2 regions of the Nocardioides sp. S5-5 genome follow, and region 2 is predicted to be linked to the other one. Evidence: riboswitches for the same ligand, from Rfam matches in the RefSeq annotation. Region 2 holds a riboswitch; the other holds the start of a gene.
What was found. A riboswitch is a leader RNA that binds a small molecule or an ion and turns the genes downstream of it on or off. The one in region 2 is predicted to bind thiamine pyrophosphate.

Region 1 (10,778 bases), 1.5 Mb from region 2:
CCTCGCTGGCGGTGTCGCTGGGGGCGCTGTTCATCGTCATCCTGTGCGCCTCGCTGGGTCAGGCCCTGCTGCAGTACGCCGGCGCCCGGGTCCGCGAGCGGATCACCTGGCAGCCCGCGCGAGCGCTGGACGCGGTCGGCGGCGCATTGCTGAGCGGGCTCGCCGTCCTGCTCGTCGCGTGGGCGCTCGGCGTCGCGATCTCCGGCACCCGGATCGGCCCGGTCACCTCGATGGTGCGCAGCTCGGTGGTGCTCGCGAAGGTCAACCGGGTGCTGCCGGAGTCGGCCCCCAACGCGCTGCAGGCGTTCAACAACGTCGTCGGCACCGGCTTCTTCCCGCGCTACCTCGAGCCGTTCGCGCCCGAGCGGATCGTCGAGGTCGCGCCCGGTCCGGCCGACCTGCCCGGCACCGACCCGGTCAAGGCGACCCGGTCCAGTGTGGTGAAGATCCGCGGCGCCAACGACTGCGGTCGCGGCGTCGAGGGCACCGGCTTCGTCTTCGCCCCCGACCGGGTGATGACCAACGCCCACGTCGTGGCCGGCGTCGACGACCCCGAGGTCAGCATCGGCGGCGGCACCGAGCTGGCCCGCGTGGTGCTCTACGACCGCGAGCTCGACATCGCCGTCCTGGCCCTGGAGACCGACGACGCCCCGGTGCTGAAGTTCGACACCACGGTCGGCGCCGAGGACCCGGTGGCCATCGTGGGCTACCCGCAGGACGGGCCGTTCGACGTCCAGACCGGGCGGGTCCGCGCGACGCAGAACCTCCGCTCGCCCGACATCTACGGCAACGGCACCGTCGTCCGCGAGGTCTACTCCCTGCGCGGCCTGGTCCGCCCCGGCAACTCCGGCGGCCCGATCGTCACCCCCCGGGGCAAGGTCGCGGGCGTCGTGTTCGCCGCCTCGGTCACCGACCCCGAGACCGGGTACGCCCTCACCGCCGACCAGGTCCAGGCCAGCGCCCGCGCCGGCACCGGTCCCGGCACCGACGACACCGAGGTCGACACCGGCGACTGCGCCTCCTGACCGCTGCGGGAGGTGCAGGGATCGCCTCCTAGGAGGCGAACCCTGCGCTTACTGGCCGTTGCAACGGCCAGTAAGCACTAGTTTCGCCTCTTAGGAGGCGATTCCGACGCCCAGGGACCCCCGAGCCTGGTGTCGGCAGCCCTCCGCCATAGTGGGCGCCATGACCGACACCTTCGTGCGCTACGAGTACGCCGCCGGCGTCGCCCGGATCACCCTCGCCGACGGCGAGCGTGGCAACCCGATCCACCAGGACTCGGTCGCCCAGCTGCACGACGCCGTCCGCGCCGCCCACCGCGACGGCGCCCGCGTCGTCGTGCTGGCCGCCGAGGGCCGGTTCTTCTCGGTGGGCGGCGACCTCGGGGCCTTCGCGGGCGCCGACGACGTGGCCGGCTTCATCGACGACCTGGCCGAGGCGCTGCACCGCGTCGTCAGCGAGCTGGTCCGCTCCGAGGCGATCGTCGTCAGCGTCGTTCACGGCACCGCCGCCGGCGCCGGCTTCCCGCTCGCTGCCGCGGCCGACGTCGTGATCGCCGCCGACAGCGCGAAGTTCAGCCTCGCCTACACCAAGGTCGGTCTCTCGCCCGACGGCGGCAGCTCGCTGCTCGTCAACACCCTCGGCCTGCACCGCGCCCTGCGCCTGGCCCTGCTCGGCGACCTGCTCACCGCGCAGGACGCGTACGACGCCGGCCTGGTCGCGCGCGTCGTACCCGCCGACGAGCTGGCCGCCACGGTCGACCAGGTGGTCGACGGCCTGGCCGCCGGCTCCGCTACCGCGAACGCTGCCGCGAAGCGGCTGCTGCGCGAGGTCGCCGCCCCCGCTCCGGAGGCCGCGCTGCGCAGGGAGACCCTGTCGATCCGTGCCCTCGCCGCCAGCCCCGACGGCCGCGAGGGCGTGGCCGCCTTCGTCGGGAAGCGGGCGCCGAAGTTCAACGCCTGACCCGGAGGTCAGGTGGTGGCGTCGTGGCGCACCGGGCAGCCGCCCAGGCCGGGGACGGGAAAGGTGCCGAGGTCGGCGAGTGCGAACCCGTCGGGGTAGCTCTTGATCCGCGGCAGGTCGGCGGTGTACGTCGGCACCCGGTTCGACGGGGTGTGGCGCAGCAGTCGCGCGCGGATCCGCATCGCGCCCCTGCTGAGCCGGCGCACGACGGGTCCCGGGTCGGCGTACGCGAAGGCGTCGAGCAGCGGCCGGTCCATCAGCCCGCGGCTGAACAGCTCGACCGGCTTGCGCAGCGGCCGCGGGTAGAAGGTCGTCAGCAGGTGCAGCGTGGAGTCGGCGACCCGGCGCCCGCCGGCGTCGAAGTCGAAGTGGGCGCGCTCGTAGTCGTCCATCAGGTGCATGAACGCGTCGTAGGTCTCGGGGATGTCCTTGATCCCCATGCGCCGCCCGAGCGCGCGGTAGTAGTTGACGCTCGCGCGCAGCTCGGTGTCGGTGAGCGGGCGCCAACCGTAGTCGTCGAGCCAGCGCTTGGGGATCACGACGAAGGTCGACAGCACGTAGCGGAAGTCGTCGTTGCTGATGTCGTAGGCCTTGTGCATCTGGTTGATCCGGCGCAGCGCGGTCTTCCCGGCCTCGGAGTCGAAGCCATGCACGAAGGGCGCCTCGAGCAGCAGGGCGGTGTCGTCGTACCGCTTCTGGACGGCGCCGGTGAACGCCCCGGTCTCGTCGAGGAGCCGGCCGATGCTGGGCACGGCGTAGGTGCGGAACAGTGCGAAGCTGAGTGCCTGGGTGATGTCCCAGGTGAACTCGTAGAGCGTGAGGTTCTGGACGATCTCGACGTAGTCGGTCTCCGGGTCGAGCGATTCGTTGCGGTCCCGCCAGAGCGTCTTCCCCATGCGCCGACGATAGACCCTGACCGCTAGAACGTGTTCCAGTTCGGGACTAGAGTGCGCCGCGTGAGCATCCCCGACGTCTTCGCGCCGGCCGACCTGGGACCGGTCCGGCTGCGCAACCGCACGGTCAAGGCCGCGACCTTCGAGGGGCGCACGCCCGACGGTGTGGTCACCGACGAGCTGATCGCCTACCACCGGGCCCCGGCGGCCGGCGGCGTCGGGCTGACGACCGTCGCCTACCTGGCGGTCGCGCCCGAGGGGCGGACCCACCGCGAGCAGATCGTCGTGGGGGAGCGCACCCTGTCCGGGCTGGCGCGGCTCGCCGACGAGATCCACGCGACCGGCGCGAAGATCGCCGGGCAGGTCGGGCATGCCGGTCCGGTCGCCAACGGTCGGTCCAACGGGGTCCACGCGATCGCGGCCGGCCGGATGCCGAGCCCGCTGTCGATGCAGATGATCCGCTCGGCGTCGGAGAAGGACCTGACCCGCGTCACCCGGGCGTACGTCGACACCGCCCGCACCCTGGTGCGCGCCGGGTTCGACGTGCTCGAGCTGCACATGGCGCACTCGTACCTGATCTCGTCCTTCCTGGCGCCCGGACTCAACCGGCGTCGTGACCGTTGGGGCGGCCCGCTCGAACGACGGGCGCGGCTCGCGCGGCAGGTGGCGCGCGTCGTACGCGAGGAGGTCGGAGGTGCCGTCGCGGTGACCGCGAAGGTCTCCGTCTCCGACGGCTTCGCCGGCGGCGTCACGACCGCGATGAGCGTCGAGCTCGCGCAGCTGCTCGAGGCGGACGGTCACCTCGACGCCCTGCAGCTCTCGGGCGGGTCGTCGCTGATGAACCCGATGTACCTGTTCCGGGGCGATGCCCCGGTCGCGGAGTTCGCGGCGAGCATGCCCGCGCTCGTGCGCTGGGGCATGCGGACGCCGGTGGGGCGTGGCTTCCTGAAGCGGTACGACTTCGAGGAGGCCTACTTCCGCCCGAAGGCGCTGGAGGTCCGCGCCGCCGTGGCGATGCCGTTGATGCTGCTCGGCGGCATCAACCGGGTCGAGACGATGCGTCAGGCGATGGCCGACGGCTTCGACTTCGTCGTGATGGGCCGGGCGCTGCTGCGCGAGCCGGACCTGGTGGGCCGGCTGCGGGCGGGGGTGGCGCGGGAGGGCGTCTGCACCCACTGCAACCGCTGCATGCCGACGATCTACTCGGGGACCCGGTGCCCCGAGTGGGCGCCGGGAGAGGTGATCTCGGCGCCCTGACGCCTCGAGCCACCGAGATCGGTGGCTCGAGGCGGAGCCTCACTTCGAGGCGCAGTCCGTGCTGGCCTTGGTGATCACCTCGGTGGCGTCGGAGACCTCGTCGCTGGAGCCCTTGTCGTTGTCGACCATCTTGTTGAGCGTGTCGTCGGAGAGGTCGGAGTCGACGACGGCCTTGGCGATGCAGTCGATGACCTCGTCGCTCAGGGCCGAGGAGGTGCCGCCGGGGATCTGGTCCTTGATCGCGTCGGCGACCTCGCTCTGGGAGGGTCGGCCGCCGCCACCGCAGGCCGACAGTGCGACGGCGAGAAGGGCGGCGCTGGTCGCGAGCTTGATCTTCATGGAGATGTCTCCTGGGTCGATGCGTGCGGACGCGCGGTCGTGCGCGCCCTCCGGTGTGGCTGCATGCCCCGTTGTCGGCGTGCTGAACCCCTTCCCAGAAACTAGAACTCGTTCTAGATTGATCCGCATGTCACAGGACCCCTCCCTGCTGCACGGTCCCGAGAATCCGCTGCGGGTCGTCGTCTGGTCCACGGGCACGATCGGACGGCACGCGATCGTCGGCATCGACGCCCATCCCGACCTCGAGCTGGTCGGCGTGTGGACCTCGACGCCCGAGAAGCACGGCCAGGACGCCGGCCTGCTCGCCGGCCTCGACCGCGAGCTCGGCATCAGGGCCACGACCGACCGCGACGAGCTGGTCGCCCTGCGGCCCGACTGCGTCGTGCATGGCGCGATGACCGACGATCGGGTGTTCGAGTCGATCGACGACCTCACCGAGCTGATCCGCGACGGCGTCAACGTCGTCTCGTCGGGGCCGGTGATCCTGCTCCATCGCGCCGGCACGCTGCCCGACGAGATGATCGAGGCCATCGACGAGGCGGGTCGGCAGGGCGGCGCCAGCCTGCACGTCAACGGCATCGACCCGGGCTTCGCCAACGACGTGCTGCCGCTCGTGCTGACCTCGCTGTCCCAGCGGATCGACCACGTCGTCGTCAGCGAGATCGCCGACTACTCGACGTACTACCAGCCGGTCGTGATGCGCGACCTGTTCGGCTTCGGCCAGCCGCTGGACGCCAAGCCGCTGCTGTGGGAGCCCGGCATCCTCACCACCGCCTGGGGTCCGGTGGTGCGGGTGATCGCGGCGGGGCTCGGGGTCGCCCTCGACGAGCCGCTGGTCGAGGAGGTCGACCGGCGCCCGGCGCCGCGAGACACCCGGACCGTGTCGCTGGACGTGGCGGAAGGCACCATGGGGGCCGTCCGCTTCCGGGTCGTCGGCACCGTCGGCGGGGTTCCGCGGATCACCCTCGAGCACGTCACGCGTACGGCGCCCGACCAGGTGCCCGAGTGGCCGAGGCCCGCCGAGGGCGACGGCTGCTACCGGATCGAGATCACCGGGGAGCCGTGCATGAAGCTGGAGTTCACCCATCACGGCGAGCACGGCGACCACAACGTCTCCGGGATGATCGTCACCGCCCAACGGCTGATCAACGCGATCCCGGCCGTCGTCGCCGCGCGGCCGGGCCTGGTCACCGCGCTCGACCTGCCGCTCGTCACCGGTCGCGGGCTGGTGACGACATGACGATCCTCGACCGGTTCCGGCTCACCGACCACGTCGCCGTGGTCACCGGGGCCGGGCGCGGGATCGGCGCCGCCACCGCGGTCGCGCTCGCCGAGGCCGGCGCGGACGTCGTGATCTCCTCGCGCACCGCGGCCCAGCTCGAGGAGGTGGCCGGGAGGATCGAGAACGCCGGGCGCCGGGCGCTCGTCGTACCGGCGAACCTGGCGCACACCGACCAGGTCGCCGGGCTCGCTTCGGCGGCCGTCGAGGCCTTCGGCCGCCTCGACGTCGTCGTCAACAACGTCGGCGGCACCATCCCGAACGCCTTCCTCGACACGGACGTCGCCTACCTCGAGGAGGCGTTCCACTTCAACGTCGCCACCGCTCACGCGCTGAGCCGGGCCGCCGTACCGCTGATGCTGGCCTCGGCGGGGCAGGGGCGGCACAAGTCGATCACCTCGATCTCCTCGGCCATGGGCCGCCTGGCCGGGCGCGGGTACCTCGCCTACGGCACCGCCAAGGCGGCGCTCGCGCACTGGTCGCGGCTCGCCGCCACCGACCTGAGCCCGGAGATCCGGGTGAACGGGGTGTTCGTCGGCTCGGTGATGACCAGCGCGCTGGAGTTCGTCGCCGGCGTGCCGGAGACGAGGACCCGGCTGGAGGAGGCGACGCCCCTGGGCCGGATCGGCGAGGCCGAGGACATCGCCGCCGCGGTGGTCTATCTCGCCTCGCCCGCGGGCGAGTACGTCACCGGAAAGATGCTCGAGGTCGACGGCGGCATCCAGGAGCCGAACCTCGACCTCCGGCTACCCGATCTGCGGCCGGATGTGAACCCTGCCTAGAGTGCGTCCATGAGCACTGGAGGGATCGCCACCGGGCACGCCGTCTCACCCGACTCCGGCCGGCACTGGGCCGACGAGGGTGCGTGGGAGGTCGCCGAGGGCGTCCACCGGATCCCGCTGCCCCTCCCGATGGACGCGCTGAAGGCGATCAACGTGTACGTCGTCCAGGGCGACGACGGGCTGACCCTCATCGACGGCGGCTGGTCGATCCCGGTCGCCCGGGAGCTCCTCGACACCTCGCTACGCTCGATCGGCTCGGGCTTCGGCGACATCAAGCGGTTCCTGGTCACCCACGTCCACCGCGACCACTTCACCCTCGCGACCGTCCTCGGCCACGAGTACGGCGCCGACGTGGCCCTCGGCCTCGAGGAGCGGCCCGCGCTCGAGCTGCTGCACCGCGCCAGCGCCGAGGGCCTCGACGAGAGCCCCTTCCTCGAGGTGCTGCGCACCGCCGGCGCCGAGGAGCTCATCGAGGAATGGGCCGCCGGCCACCGCGACCTGCCGCAGGCCGTGGACTGGGCCTACCCCGACACCTGGCTCGACGGCGACCGCACCTTCGACATCGGCCGCCGCCGGCTCGACGCCGTCCACACGCCCGGCCACACGCCCGGCCACTACGTCTTCGCCGACGAGGCCGAGGGCGTCTTGTTCTCCGGCGACCACGTGCTGCCCACGATCACCCCGTCGATCGGCTTCACCGTGCCGCCCTCCGACCAGCCGCTCGGCCAGTTCATGGCCTCGCTCGCCCGGGTCCGCGAGCTCCCCGACCTGCGCATCCTCCCCGCGCACGGGCCGGTCGCCCCCTCGTCGTACCAGCGCGTCGACGAGCTGCTCGCCCACCACGAGCACCGGCTCGACCTGTGCCTGGCCTCGCTGAAGGAGCGCGGCTCCGCCACCTCGCTGGTCGTCGCCAAGGACCTCGGGTGGACCCGGCACGAGCGGGCGTTCGGCGAGCTCGACGTGTTCAGCCAGGGCATGGCCGCGATGGAGACCAAGGCGCACCTCGACCTGCTCGTCGCGCGGGGGCAGGCGACGGCCGACGACCTCGCCGACGGGGTCGTGTACGGCGCGTCCTAGACTGATCGGGTCAGACAGGGGAGCACCGACCGGGTGCTGAGAGTGCGGCTCGCCGCAGACCCTCCGAACCTGATCCGGTTAGCACCGGCGAAGGGAGTCATCCGATGCGTACGCGCATGCTCACCGGCCGCCTCACCCTGGCGGCCCTCGCCACCACCGTCCTCGCGAGCGGCTGCTCGCTGATCGGCACCGAGAACGAGGGGAAGCAGGACGCCGACAAGACGGTCACCCTGGTGACCCACGAGTCGTTCGCGATCCCCGACGAGCTGGTCGAGGCGTTCGAGAAGGACACCGGCTACGACCTGAGGATCAGCAAGCTCGAGGACGCCGGCGCGCTCACCAACGAGCTGGTGCTGACCAAGGACAACCCGGTCGGCGACGTCGTCTTCGGCGTCGACAACACCTTCGCGACCCGGGCGATCGACGAGGGCGTGTTCGCCTCCTACGCGCCCACGCTGCCCGAGGGCGCCGACGCCTACGAGCTGGCGGGCGACGAGGACGACGCGCTCACGCCGGTCGACACCGGCAACGTCTGCGTCAACGTCGACGACGCCTGGTTCGCGGCCAAGGGGATCCCCGCGCCGACGACGCTGGACGACCTCACCAAGCCTGCCTACCAGGACCTGTTCGTGATCCCGGGCGCCAGCACCAGCTCTCCCGGCCTGGCCTTCCTGCTGGCGACGATCGCGAAGTACGGCGCCGACTGGCCGTCGTACTGGACCGGGCTCGTCGACAACGACGCGTTGGTCGTGAAGGGCTGGTCCGACGCGTACTTCACCGACTTCACCTTCTCCGGCGGCGACCGCCCGATCGTGGTGTCCTACGACTCCTCGCCGGCGTTCACGCTGAACAAGGCGGGTGACGAGACCACGACCAGTGCGCTGCTCGACGGCTGCTTCGAGCAGGTGGAGTACGCCGGGGTGCTGCGCGGCGACACCACCAACACCGCCGGCGCGCGCGCCGTGATCGACTGGCTGCTCTCGCCGCAGGTGCAGGCCGCGCTGCCGGACTCGATGTACGTCTTCCCGGTCGACACGTCCGTGGAGCTGCCCGCGGACTGGGCCGAGTTCGCGAAGCGGCCCGCCAAGACCGAGCAGGTCGCGCCCGCCGAGATCACCGACAAGCGCAAGGCGTGGCTGGAGCAGTGGACGGAGATCGTGTCGCGATGACCCGACGGCTGGGACTGGGGCTGCTCGCCGCGGTCCCGGTCGCCGTCGTCGCGGTGTTCTTCGTGCTGCCTGTCGGCGCGATGCTCCAGCGCGGGGTGTGGCCGGACGGCTCGTTCGACCCGGGCGCGGTGCTCGACGTGCTGCGGCGCCCGCGCACCGGCCGGGTGCTGTGGTTCACGGTGTGGACCAGCAGCGTCGCGACCGCGCTCGCGGTGCTGCTCGGCCTGCCGGCGGCCTACGTCCTGCACCGGCTGCGCTTCCCCGGCCGCACCCTCGTCCGTGGCGCGCTGCTCGTGCCCTTCGTGCTGCCCACGGTGGTCGTCGGGCTCGCCGTCCGGGAGCTGATCTCGTCGTCGGGCCCGCTCGGGTTCCTCGACCTCGACGGGACGCCGGTCGCGATCCTGGTCGGCCTGGTGTTCTTCAACGTGGCCGTGGTGATCCGCACCGTCGGTGTCGCCTGGGAGGGCCTGGACCGCCGGCCGGCCGAGGCCGCGGCCGCGCTCGGTGCCACGCCGGGCCAGGTGCTCTGCACCGTCACCCTGCCCGCCCTGCGCCCGGCGATCGTCTCCGCGGCGAGCGTGGTCTTCCTGTTCTGCGCCACGGCGTTCGGGGTGGTGCTGGTGCTCGGCGGCGTGCGCTACTCCTCGGTCGAGACCGAGATCTACCTGCTCACCGCCGACCTGCTCGACCTGCCCGCCGCCGCGGCCCTCTCGCTCGTGCAGATGCTCGCGGTCGTGGCGCTGCTGCTCGTGGTGGGCCGGCTGCGCGCCGTACCCGACCCGACCGTACGACGCGTCGCCGCGACCCCGGCCCGCCCCCGAGCCCGGGACCTGCCCGCCTTGACGGTCACCCTGCTGACGCTCGGGCTGGTGGCGGCGCCGGTGCTGGCCCTCCTCCTCGGCTCGATGCGCCGCGACGGTGACTGGACGCTCGCCTACTACCGCGCCCTCGGCGGCTCGGCCGACGGCCTGCTCCAGGTGTCGGTCACCCATGCCCTCGCGGCCAGCCTGCGGATCGCCGTCGACGCGACCTGGATGTCGCTGACCCTGGGCCTGGCCGTGGCCTTCGTCGTGACCCGTCGAGTCCGCTCCCGTGCGGGACGGCGGGCGCGGGCGGTGCTCGACGGGTTCTTCATGCTGCCGCTCGGCGTCTCCGCGGTCACCCTCGGCTTCGGCTTCCTGGTCGCGCTCGACCGCCCGCCGCTCGACCTGCGCGCGAGCCCGCTGCTGGTGCCGATCGCCCAAGCGCTCGTCGCGCTGCCGCTCGTCGTACGGACCCTGGTCCCGGTGCTCGCCGGCATCGACGACCGCCAGCGCCAGGCTGCAGCGTCGCTCGGCGCGGGCCCGTTGCGTGCGCTGCTCACCGTCGATCTGCCCGTCGTGTGGCGACCTCTGCTCGCCGCGGCGGGCTTCGCGTTCGCCGTGTCGCTGGGGGAGTTCGGGGCGACCTCGTTCATCGTGCGGCCCGCCGAGCCGACGCTGCCCGTGGCGATCTACCGCTTGCTCGGTCACCCCGGCGCGCTCAACTACGGCACCGCCATGGCCGCGGCGGTGGTGCTCGCCGTCGTGACCGCGGGTGTCATCCTCGTCGTCGAGCGGCTGCGTGTGCCGGGAGTGGGGTCGTGGTGAGCCTGGAGCTGCGGGGAGTGAGCGTCGCCTTCGACGGGGCCGTCGCGGTCGACGGCGTCGACCTGAGTGTCGAGGACGGTCACGTGCTCGCGGTCCTCGGTCCGTCCGGGTGCGGGAAGTCGACGCTGCTGCGCGCCGTCGGCGGCCTCGAGCCGCTCGCCGCCGGCCGGATGGCCTGGGACGGCGCCGACCTCGCCGGCGTCCCGACGCACCGGCGCGGGTTCGCGCTGATGTTCCAGGACGGCCAGCTCTTCGACCACCTGACGGTCGCCCGCAACGTCGGCTACGCCCGCCGGCTGCAGGGTGCCTCCCGCTCGGCCGTCCACGCGGAGGTCGGCGACCTGCTCGAGCTCGTCGGCCTCGCCGGGTACGGCGACCGGTTGCCCCGCACC
Region 2 (10,778 bases):
GTCGTCCAGGTGCATCGGCAGTTCCTCGCCGTGAAGGAGACCGAGGAGGCGATCGCGCTGCGGGAGTACCATCTGCTGCGCGACCTGCAGCGGATCGACCAGCCGGCCGTCGTACCACGCGGGGTGGTCACCGGACGGGTCGGCGCGGGCGGCGAGCCGCTCCCCGCGGCGCTGCTCACCGAGCACCTCCACTACTCACTGCCCTACCGGACGGTCTTCCAGCACGGCCTGCGCGCGGAGCAGGTTCCGGCACTGGTCGACGCCCTCGTCGTGCTGCTGGTGCGGCTGCACCTGGCGGGCTTCTTCTGGGGCGACGTGTCGCTCTCCAACGCCCTGTTCCGTCGCAGTGCCGGGGGCTTCGCGGCCTTCCTCGTCGACGCCGAGACCGGCGAGCTGCGCTCGTCGGTCTCCGACGCGATGCGCGAGCAGGACGTCACCGTCGGGGTGGAGAACATCTTCGCCGAGCTGATGGACCTCCAGGCCAGCGGCGACACCGACATCGAGGTCGACGCCTTCGCGATCGTCGCCCAGCTGGCCGACCGCTACCACGCGCTGTGGGACGAGCTCACGGCGGCGGAGGAGTTCGGCGCCGACGAGTGGTACCGCGTCGAGCAGCGGATCGCACGGCTCAACGAGCTCGGCTTCGACGTCGACGAGCTCGACGTGCGCACCGAGTCCGACCGGGTCCGGATCCAGCCCAAGGTCGTGGAGGCCGGGCACCACCGGCGCGAGCTGCGCGAGCTGACCGGACTGGTCGCCGAGGACAGCCAGGCCCGCAAGCTGCTCAACGACCTGGCGGCGTTCACCGCGCACGGCGGATACGACGACGAGGACCGCGAGGTCGTCGCCCGGCGCTGGCTGGCCACGGTCTACACCCCGATCGTCGACCTGCTGCCGGCCGGGCTGCGCCGAGCCATCTCGGCGCCGGAGTACTTCCACGAGGTGATGGAGCACCGCTGGGCGCTCTCGAACGAGGCCGGACACGAGGTCGACATCTACGAGTCGGCTCGGGACTACGTCGCCAAGGTGCTGCCCGGTCGGCCCCCGGACTCGCCTACCGGGCTGGGCTGACGGGAGTCACGGCCGGCCGCGGCGCTCGAACTCCGCCGCCACGTCCGCACGCGCCACCGGTCCCCTCGACGCCAGCACCCACAGCAGCAGCCGGGCCTTGACCGGCGACAGCCAGCCGGCGCCGACGGCACCGCGAGCGAGCAGGTCGACCTCGGAGCCCGGGTAGCCGTAGGTCGAGCGTGCGGTGGGACCGGAGCCGGTCCGGGAGGCGAAGACGACCGGGACCTGGCGGGCCAGGCGCCCCACCGCCTCGGCCGCCCGGGCCGACACGTGGCCCGCGCCGCACCCGGCGACCACGACGCCGTCGACGTCGTCGGCGCTGATCGCGTCGAGCACGTAGCCGTCGTCGCCGAGGTAGGTCGCCACCAGCGGCACCCGCGGGTCGCCGGACTCCTGTCCCGGTGAGAGGCGCAGTGCGGGCACCCGGCCCGGCGGGACGCCGTACACGACCTCGCCCTCGACGCAGCGCCCGATCGGGCCGAACACCGGCGAGCGGAAGGCGCTGGTCGACATCGAGTCGGTCTTGGCGACCCAGCGGGCCTGGTGCAGCTCGTCGTCGAAGGCGACCAGCACGCCGCGCTCGCGGGAGCCGGCCGCGAGGGCGCAGCGTACGGCGGTGAGCAGGTTGGCCGGGCCGTCCGCGCCGGCCGCCTGGGGCGAGCGCATCGCGCCGGTGACCACGAGCGGCTCGGGCCGGTCCCAGAGCAGGTCGAGCAGGTACGCCGACTCCTCGAGCGTGTCGGTGCCCTGCGTGACCACGACGCCCCGCGCACCGGCGTCGACCTGGGCCTGCGCCCAGGCCCAGGTGCGCACGATCGTCGGCTCGTCGAGCGACGCGCTCGGCAACGTGGCCAGCGTCTCCGCACGCAGCGTCGCCACGTCCTCGAGCCCGGGCACAGCCGCCGCCAGCGCGCCCGCCGACAGTGTCGGCACCACCTCGGTGCCATCAGTGGACACGGACGCGATGGTGCCGCCGAGCGCGCCGAACGCCAAGGTGGGGAGGCTCACGGCCCCAGCATTGCGCACCGATGTCGGCCGTCGGTGGCAGGCTCAGCACATGGCACGCGACACCACTCCCGGCCGACGGGGCGGCAGCCCCGAGCGCCCGGCGCGCTTCTTCGCCGACGAGGCGGAGTTCGAGGCCTGGCTCGCCGCCCATCACGCCACCGAGACCGAGCTGTGGATGGGCCTGTACAAGAGGCACGTCCCCGAGCGCGGTCTCACCTGGGACCGGGCGGTCCCCGTCGCGCTGTGCTGGGGCTGGATCGACTCGGTCGTCCAGCGCATCGACGAGGACGCCACCCGCCAGCGCTGGACGCCGCGCAAGAAGACCAGCAACTGGAGCAGGGTCAACCTCGAGCTGGTCGAGCAGCTGCGCGCCGCGGGCCGGATGCAGCCCGCCGGCCTGGCGATCTGGGAGCAGCGGCGACGCGATCCGGCGCCGTACACCCACGAGGTCGACGGCGAGCTCGTCCTCCCCGACGGGTACGCCGCCCAGCTCGCCGCCTCCCCCGCCGCCACCGCCTTCCTGGCGGCCGCCACCAGGACGTACCGCCGGATCTGCGTCAACTGGGTGGTGAGCGCCAAGCAGGAGGCCACCCGCGACCGGCGGATGGCCCAGCTGGTCGAGGACTCAGCGGCGGGTCGGCTCATCCCCAGCCAGCGCTACGGCGAGATCCCGACGTGGGTGGAGCGGGCGGGCGCCGCGGCGGCCGCTGCGCGCTGACTTCCGCAGTCGCCTCCCTCGGACGTGCCGAGAACCCCGCGATCGTGGGGACTCGCGGGGTGTGGGGCTCGGTCGCTACTCGTCGGGTGGGCTGGGGTTGCTGGTGCCGTGGATCGGGTGGGTGCCGCGGTGGTCGACACGGAACCGGAACCCGTTCGGGCTGGTCCACACGTACGTGAGGGGTGTCGGCGGACCGCAACCCGACCGCCGAACCCAGCCACCTACGCCCCTTCCTCGTCGCTGCCTTTCGGAACGAAACCAGCTACGCGACCGAAGCCGACGGAGAGTTCCGGCAGCAGGATCGCTGTGCGACCTGCTCGACTTCCTCGACCTGCGGCCCTCACCCAGCCGACGGCTCGACGTACACCGACGCCCCCAGCTCGATGAACTCCGCGGACTTCTCCTTCATCCCGAGCACGGCGTCCTCGGTCGAGAGCTCCGAGCCGAACCGCTCCCGCACGTCCTGGCTGATCCGCATCGAGCAGAACTTCGGGCCGCACATCGAGCAGAAGTGGGCGGTCTTGGCGTTCTCGGCCGGCAAGGTCTCGTCGTGGAAGGACTCGGCGGTGACCGGGTCGAGGGAGAGCGCGAACTGGTCGTGCCAGCGGAACTCGAAGCGCGCCTTCGACAGGGCGTCGTCCCAGTCGCGGGCGCCGGGGTGGCCCTTGGCGACGTCGGCGGAGTGGGCGGCGAGCTTGTAGGTGATCACGCCGGTCTTCACGTCGTCGCGGTTCGGGAGACCGAGGTGCTCCTTGGGCGTGACGTAGCAGAGCATCGCGGTGCCGTGCATGGCGATCGCGGCCGCACCGATCGCGGAGGTGATGTGGTCGTAGCCCGGCGCGATGTCGGTGGCGAGCGGGCCGAGCGTGTAGAACGGCGCCCCGTGGCACCACTCCTGCTGCAGCCGGACGTTCTCCTCGACGAGGTTCAGCGGGACGTGGCCGGGCCCCTCGACCATCACCTGGACGTCGTGCTCCCAGGCCCGCGTGGTCAGCTCGGCGAGGGTGCGGAGCTCGGCGAGCTGGGCCTCGTCGTTGGCGTCGGCGGTCGCGCCCGGGCGCAGCCCGTCGCCGAGCGAGAAGCTGACGTCGTACTGCCGGAAGATCGCGCAGAGCTCGTCGAAGTGCGTGTAGAGGAAGTTCTCCTCGTGGTGGGCCAGGCACCAGCCGGCCATGATCGAGCCGCCGCGGCTGACGATCCCGGTCACGCGGTTGGCGGTCAGCGGGACATAGCGGAGCAGGACACCGGCGTGGATCGTCATGTAGTCGACGCCCTGCTCGCACTGCTCGATCACGGTGTCGCGGAAGACGTCCCACGACAGCTTGTCGGCCTCGCCGTTGACCTTCTCCAGCGCCTGGTAGATCGGCACCGTGCCGATCGGCACCGGCGAGTTGCGGATGATCCACTCGCGCGTGGTGTGGATGTCCTCGCCGGTGCTGAGGTCCATCACGGTGTCGGCGCCCCAGGTGATCGCGTGGGTGAGCTTGTCGACCTCCTCGGCGATGCTGCTGGTGACGGCCGAGTTGCCGATGTTGGCGTTGACCTTCACCAGGAACCGGCGGCCGATGATCATCGGCTCGGACTCGGGGTGGTTGACGTTGGCGGGGATGATCGCGCGGCCGGCAGCCACCTCGCTGCGCACCAGCTCGACGTCGCAGCCCTCGCGGATCGCGACGTACCGCATCTCGTCGGTGACGACCCCGGCGCGGGCGTAGGCCATCTGGGTGACGTTGGCGCCGCGTCGCGGCCGCCTCCTCGCGCCGTGCCAGGGGTCCTGCGCCTCACCACGGCGGACCGCCGAGCGGCCGTTGTCGAGGAGCTGCGTCTCGCGGCCGTCGTACGACGACGTGTCGGCCCGGGCCTCGATCCAGGCCGCGCGCAGCGGAGGCAGCCCGACCTCGGGCTCGGAGCCGGGGCCTTCGGTGCAGTAGCGGTCGAAGGTCTCGCCGTTGGTGAGCGCGACCCGGGTGAACGGGACGGCCAGGTCCCCGATCTCGATGCGGGTGTGGGCGGGATGGACGGTCATGTGAACTCTCCTTGGATGTGGGCGACCGGCCCTCGGCCGCGGCCGAGGGTCCAGTCCTTGCTGAGGCGGAGCTGGCGCGCGACGAAGGCGTCGGCGCACGCGGCCGCCGTGGGCAGGTCGGCGCCGTGGGCGAGGTACGCCGCCAGGGCGCTGCTGTGTGTGCAGCCGGTGCCGTGGTCGTTGGTCGTCACGATGTCGCCGCCGCGGGTGACGATGACGTTCGCCGAGCCGGGACGGCCGAGCGCGGCGTGCTCGTCCTCGTTGGGGGTGGCGACGGTCGCGACGGGGAGCAGGTGGTCGCGGTAGGCCGCGACCACCTGCGCCGAGCCGAGCACCGCGCCGGACGTCGCGACCAGCACCGGGTCGACGACCAGGATCCGGTCCGCGCAGCGTTCCGCGACCAGGCGCACCACCTCGGGCGTGGCCAGCATCCCGGTCTTCACCGCCACCGGGTCGAGGTCCTCGAGCACGGCGTCGAGCTGGGCGACGACGACGTCGTACGGGACGGGATGGATCGCGCGCACCCCCGTCGTGTCCTGCGCGGTGACGGCGGTGACGACACACGCGCCATGGACGCCGAGGGCGGCGAAGGTCGTCAGGTCGGCGGCGATGCCGGCGGCGCCGCCGGAGTCGGTGCCGGCGACGGTGACGACGACGGGCGGGCTCATGGCGCGACCTCCCGCAGCAGCGCGGCGACCACGGCCGCCGGGTCGACGGCCCGCATCACCGCACCCATCACGGCGACGCCGTAGGCGCCCGCCGCCCGCGCGGCAGCGGCGTTGGCCGGCGTGACGCCGCCGAGCGCGAACACCGGCAGCGGCGCCTGTGCGAAGGCGGAGGCCGGCAGCGGCGGGCCGTAGCCGGGCTTGCTCGCCGTCGCGGCGTACGGCGACAGCGTGGCCCACCACGCCCCGTCGGCCGCGGCGCGGAGCAGGTCCGCCCGGTCATGGCAGGAGCGGCCCCACCGGGTGGCGACCGCGGGGAGCGAGGCGTCGGCGGGCAGATGGACGCCGCTGCAGCCGGGCACCGCCCGGTGGGCTGCGATCACCTCCAGGCCGCAGGTCCGCGCGTAGTCGGCGATCGTGGCCCGCTCGTCGTCGGGCAGATCGGTCTCGCGCAGCAGCACCGTGCTCAGCCCACCGTCGGTGGCCGCGGCGAGCACCTCGCGCAGCGAGCGGCCGACCGGCACCTGGGTGCGGTCGGTCAGCACCAGCAGCCGCCGGGACGTCATCCGTTGCGAGGGCGATGACCCACGGAACGTATGACGTTGCGCCGGGGCGGGAGTCACGAGATCCGCCCCCAGACCGGGCTGGACGCGCGGGCCGTGGTCCGGCGCGGGATCCGCCCGGCCTCGTGCGCCAGCCGGCCCGCCTCGACACCGAGCCGCAACGCCCGAGCCATGGCGACCGGGTCGTCGGCGCGGGTCACGGCGGTGGCGGCGAGCACGGCGTCGCAGCCGAGCTCCATGGCCAAGGCGGCGTCGCTCGCCGTACCCACCCCGGCGTCGAGCACCACCGGTACGTCGACCGCCGCCCGGACCGCCGCGATCGCGTGCGGGTTGAGCACGCCCAGGCCGGAGCCGATCGGCGAGCCGAGCGGCATCACCGCGGCGCAGCCGGCGTCGACCAGCCGACGGGCGAGGACCGGGTCGTCGGTCGTGTACGGCAGCACCACGAACCCGCGGCGCACCAGCTGCTCCGCCGCGTCGAGGAGCTCGACCACGTCGGGCAGCAACGAGGCCTCGTCGCCGATCACCTCGAGCTTCACCCAGTCGGTGCCGAGCGCCTCCCTGGCCAGCTCCGCGGTCAGCACCGCCTCACGAGCCGACAGACAGCCGGCCGTGTTGGGCAGCAGCCGCACGCCCGCGGCGCGCAGCGCCGCGAGCAGGCCGCCCTCCGCGAGCGATGACATACGACGGATCGAGACGGTCACCAAACCGGGCCCGGCGGCCGCGAGGACCGGCCCCACCAGCGCGGTCCGGGGCAGGCCGCCGGTCCCCAGGAAGAGCCGCGACGGCAGACCGACGCCGGCGATCACGAGGTCGCTCACACCGGGGTCCCCGACGAGCTGTTCGGGGGAGCGCAGCGGAGGAGAAGAACTCGTCGGGGTGGTCATCCGCCCTGCACCGCCGTCACGACCTCGACCACGTCGCCGTCGACCAGCCGCCGCGCCGGCCAGTCGTCGCGTGAGACGACCTCCTCGTTGACGGCGACCGCGACGCCGTGGGGGCGGGCGGCGCCGAGGCGGTGCTCCAGCAGGTCGGCGACGGTCGCCGCGTCGAGCGCGACCTGCTCTCCGTTGCAGGTGATGGTCATGGTGCTCCTCCGGTGGTGCGTCGGGGATCGAGGGACGGCTCGACATGGCCGGTGTCGAGGTGGTCGGCGACCAGGCGTGCGGTCAGCGGCGCGAGCAGCACGCCGTGGCGGTAGTGGCCGGCGGCGAGCAGGACGCCGTCGACCCCGCTCGGCCCGACCAGCGGGAGCCCGTCGACGGTGGCCGGCCGGTCGCGGGCGGTGCCCTCGACCAGCTCGGCCCGGTCGAGCGCGGGCCACAGGGTGCGGCCGGCCGCGAGCAGCCGGAACGCGCCACCGGCGGTCAGGACCGGCGCCGCCGCATGCGCCTCGGAGGTCGCGCCGAGCACCACCCGCCCGTCCCCGCGCGGGACCAGGTAGACGGCCTCGCCGCCCACCCAGCCGCGGACGGTACGACGCGGCGGGTCCTCGGAGCGCAGCCGCAGGATCTCCCCGCGGACGCCGGAGACCAGCCCGCTCCAGGGCGCGGGCAGCACCGCCCCGGTCGCGATCACGCTCACCTCGGCGTCGGGTCGCGGCGCCCCCCGGAGCACGACCCGGTCCAGCAGCGCCGCGCAGACCGCGCGCGGGTCCACGCTCGCCTCCGCCGGCAACAGCGCCCCGCCGTTCACGCGGGCGAGGGAGGGCTCCGCGGACCGCACCCCGGCCCGGCCGAGCAGCTCGACGGGGTGCCCGTGCCGGTGCAGCAGCGCGACCTGTCGCTCGACCTGCTGGAGGTCGCCGGCGTCGTACCCGACGAGGAGGGTGCCGCACCGCCGCAGCTCGACCCCGAGCCGAGCGGCCAGCTCGGGCCACAGCGCGAGCGAGGTCAGGCCGAGCCGGAGGATCTCCTCCTCGCCGTGCCACACCTCGGCGGCCGGGCTGAGCATCCCCGCGGCGGCGTACGACGCCCCGCGCCCCGGCTCCGGGTCGACGACGACCACGTCGTGCCCGCGCCGCGCCAGCTCCTCGGCGAGCGTCAGTCCGACGATCCCCGCGCCCAGCACGTCGACCCGCATCAGCCGACCGTCGCGACGAGCTCCTTCGCTGCACCCAGGGGGTCGGGTTGTCGCCAGATCGCGCCGATCACGGCCACGCCGTGCGCCCCGGCCGCGCGCACCTCGCCGGCGGTCGCGGGCGCGATGCCACCGATCGCGACGAGGGGCAGCACGCCGGCCGCCTGGGCCACGGCGGCGGCGCCCAGGGGCGCGGGGAGCCCGGCCTTCGACGACGTGGCGAAGACCGGCCCGAAGCCGGCGTAGTCGGCCCCGGCGCCCGCGGCCGCGGCGACCTCGGCCCGGGACCGGCAGGTCGCCCCGACCAGCAGCGACGGCGCCAGCCGGCGCGCGTCGGCGACGGCCAGGTCGTCGGCGCCGAGGTGGACCCCGTCGGCGTCCGCGGCGAGCGCCACGTCGAGCCGGTCGTTCACCACGACCGAGGCGCCGAGCGGCCGCACGGCGGCGATCACCGAGCGGGTCAGCGCCACGAGCGCGCCGGTGGCCAGGGACGTCGCCCGGACCTGGAAGCCGTCGATGCCGGCATCGGCCAGCGCGGGCAGCAGGGAGAGGTCGTCGCGTTCGGAGACCAGGCAGCAAATGCGGGGAGTCATCATTTCCGTTCCTTCGCCGGCATGATCCGGATCAGGTGTGACGGTCGGAGCGGCTCCAGCTCCCTCTCAGCCCGCTGCCGCGGACTCCCGTGGGTTGTCGACGGTGACGTTAGCACTCCCGTGGGCGATGAGATAGCGCCGGACCGCCAGCGCCGCGGCGCGGCCCGCCCGGTTGCCGCCGATCGTGCTCGCCGACGGGCCATAGCCGACCAGCTGCACCCGCGGGTCGCGGACGGCGGTCGTCGCGGTCTGCACGTCGGCGCCGCTCTGCAGCAGCGCGATCCCGCCCCGCTCGCTGCGCAGGTGCAGTGGCGCGAGGTGGCCGACCGCGGGCCGGAAGCCGGTCGCCCACAAGATCACGTCGGCGCGCTCGAAGGAGCCGTCGGCCCAGCGCACGCCGTTCGGCTCGATCCGCTCGAACATGTCGCGGCGCCGCTCGTAGACGCCGAGCCGGGCCGCCTCCTGCTCCTGGGGCCGCAACGCCAGCCCGGTGACGCTCACGACGCTCGCGGGCGGCAGGCCCGCACGGACCCGCTCCTGGACCAGCCCGATGGCATGGCGCCCGACGCTCTCGTCGAAGTCCTCGCGCCACACCGGCGGGCGGCGGGTCACCCACACGACCTCGGTGAGCGGCGCCAGCTCGCCGAGGAACTGCACCGCCGAGACGCCCCCGCCGACCACGACGACCCGCCTGCCGCGGAAGTGCTCGGGGCCCGGGTAGTCGGCCGTGTGCAGCTGCTCCCCGAGGAAGCTGTCCGCGCCCGGGTAGTGGGGCACGAACGGCCGGGTCCAGGTGCCGGTCGCGTTGACCAGGGTCCGGGTCGTCCAGGTCCGCTCCCCCGCGTGGACCGTCAGCAGCCCGCCGTCGTCGGTGACGCGGTCCACCCGCACCGGTCGTACGACGGGCAGCCGCTTCTCGTCCTCGTAGCGTCCGAACCATGCCGGCACTGCCACGTTGGCCCGCTCCGGGGAGTCACCGGGCGCCGCGGCGTCGGGCAGGTCGGCCACCCCGTGGACGTCGTGCATCGACAGCGAGTCCCACCGGTGCTGCCAGGCCCCGCCCGGGCGGTCGTTGGCGTCGAGGACCACGTGGTCGACACCGAGGCGGGTCAGGTGGAAGGAGGCCGAGAGGCCGGCCTGCCCGGCTCCGACCACGACGGCGTCGTACACATGCACAGGAGTCGGAACCCTCCGGACGAGGAAGTTATGCCCAGGGCGTGACCTCGCGTGAGAGGCGTCGTTGAATCTTCCGGGAAGTCATGTCCCGGGCTCGCTCGACGGGCCCGGACCGACGTGCCTGGGGGAACAAGACAACACTCAACACGAATGGGAATGGGGTCCCGTGAACGTGCGGAAGTTCGCCTCCTTTGTCGCCTTCGCCCTGGTGGGCGTGGGCCTTGTCGCCGTTCCGGCACCCGCGGCCCACGCGGCGGCGCCGGTCGTCTACAGCTACGCCGCCAGCACCGGCGCGACGTACGTCAAGGTCCTGGACGGCGTCGCGCAGTCCAACCTGACCGCTCAGTCAGGCGTCACCGGCGGGGCGAAGTCGAGCAGCTCGAAGAACAGCACCGCCGCGGTCAACGTCGGCGGCCTGGCCGACGTCGGCGCGGTCGAGACCAAGACCGATGCGACCGTGACGACCCTGCTCGGGTCGACCACGACGACGCTGTCCTCGTGGGCGCGCGTCGCGCACGTCAACCTGCTCGGCGGCCTGATCACCGCCGACGCCGTCGAGACGAACGTCAGCACCACCGGGCGGCCCGACGGCTCCGCGTCCTACACCGCCAACAGCCGGCTCGCCGGCATCAAGATCGCCGGCATCAACCTGCCGCTGAGCATTCCCCAGAACTACGCCGTCACCATCCCCGGCGTCGCCTCGGTCACGCTCAACTACACGCTCCACGGGCAGGCGGACCGGCTCACGGCCACCATGGGCTGGGCGATCGGCGTGACCCTGCTGCAGCCGATGGCCGGCTACTCCGCGGGCGTCACGCTCCTGGTGAACCCGGTCAACCAGTACCTCTCCGAGGTCGACCCGGCGTACGGCGCCTCGAT

Region 1: another riboswitch for thiamine pyrophosphate. It lies ahead of ACUP6Y_RS02630 (thiamine ABC transporter substrate-binding protein); the one in region 2 lies ahead of thiE (thiamine phosphate synthase).

The regions. Positions count from the first base shown of each region.
Region 1 is NZ_CP199913.1:551,877-562,654, forward strand. It holds gene ACUP6Y_RS02590 (MarP family serine protease) at 1-1,025, shown strand, start outside; gene ACUP6Y_RS02595 (enoyl-CoA hydratase/isomerase family protein) at 1,186-1,962, shown strand; gene ACUP6Y_RS02600 (oxygenase MpaB family protein) at 1,971-2,858, opposite strand; gene ACUP6Y_RS02605 (oxidoreductase) at 2,919-4,112, shown strand; gene ACUP6Y_RS02610 (hypothetical protein) at 4,152-4,451, opposite strand; gene ACUP6Y_RS02615 (NAD(P)H-dependent amine dehydrogenase family protein) at 4,579-5,691, shown strand; gene ACUP6Y_RS02620 (SDR family oxidoreductase) at 5,688-6,512, shown strand; gene ACUP6Y_RS02625 (MBL fold metallo-hydrolase) at 6,522-7,589, shown strand; TPP riboswitch at 7,596-7,702, shown strand; gene ACUP6Y_RS02630 (thiamine ABC transporter substrate-binding protein) at 7,694-8,758, shown strand; gene ACUP6Y_RS02635 (ABC transporter permease) at 8,755-10,386, shown strand; gene ACUP6Y_RS02640 (ABC transporter ATP-binding protein) at 10,383-10,778, shown strand, end outside.
Region 2 is NZ_CP199913.1:4,006,690-4,017,467, forward strand. It holds gene ACUP6Y_RS19435 (DUF4032 domain-containing protein) at 1-1,071, shown strand, start outside; gene ACUP6Y_RS19440 (asparaginase) at 1,078-2,079, opposite strand; gene ACUP6Y_RS19445 (YdeI/OmpD-associated family protein) at 2,129-2,797, shown strand; gene thiC (phosphomethylpyrimidine synthase ThiC) at 3,138-4,823, opposite strand; gene ACUP6Y_RS19455 (bifunctional hydroxymethylpyrimidine kinase/phosphomethylpyrimidine kinase) at 4,820-5,491, opposite strand; gene ACUP6Y_RS19460 (thiamine phosphate synthase) at 5,488-6,054, opposite strand; gene ACUP6Y_RS19465 (thiazole synthase) at 6,108-6,938, opposite strand; gene thiS (sulfur carrier protein ThiS) at 6,935-7,138, opposite strand; gene ACUP6Y_RS19475 (FAD-dependent oxidoreductase) at 7,135-8,133, opposite strand; gene thiE (thiamine phosphate synthase) at 8,133-8,723, opposite strand; TPP riboswitch at 8,715-8,824, opposite strand; gene ACUP6Y_RS19485 (NAD(P)-binding domain-containing protein) at 8,790-9,899, opposite strand; gene ACUP6Y_RS19490 (choice-of-anchor P family protein) at 10,066-10,778, shown strand, end outside.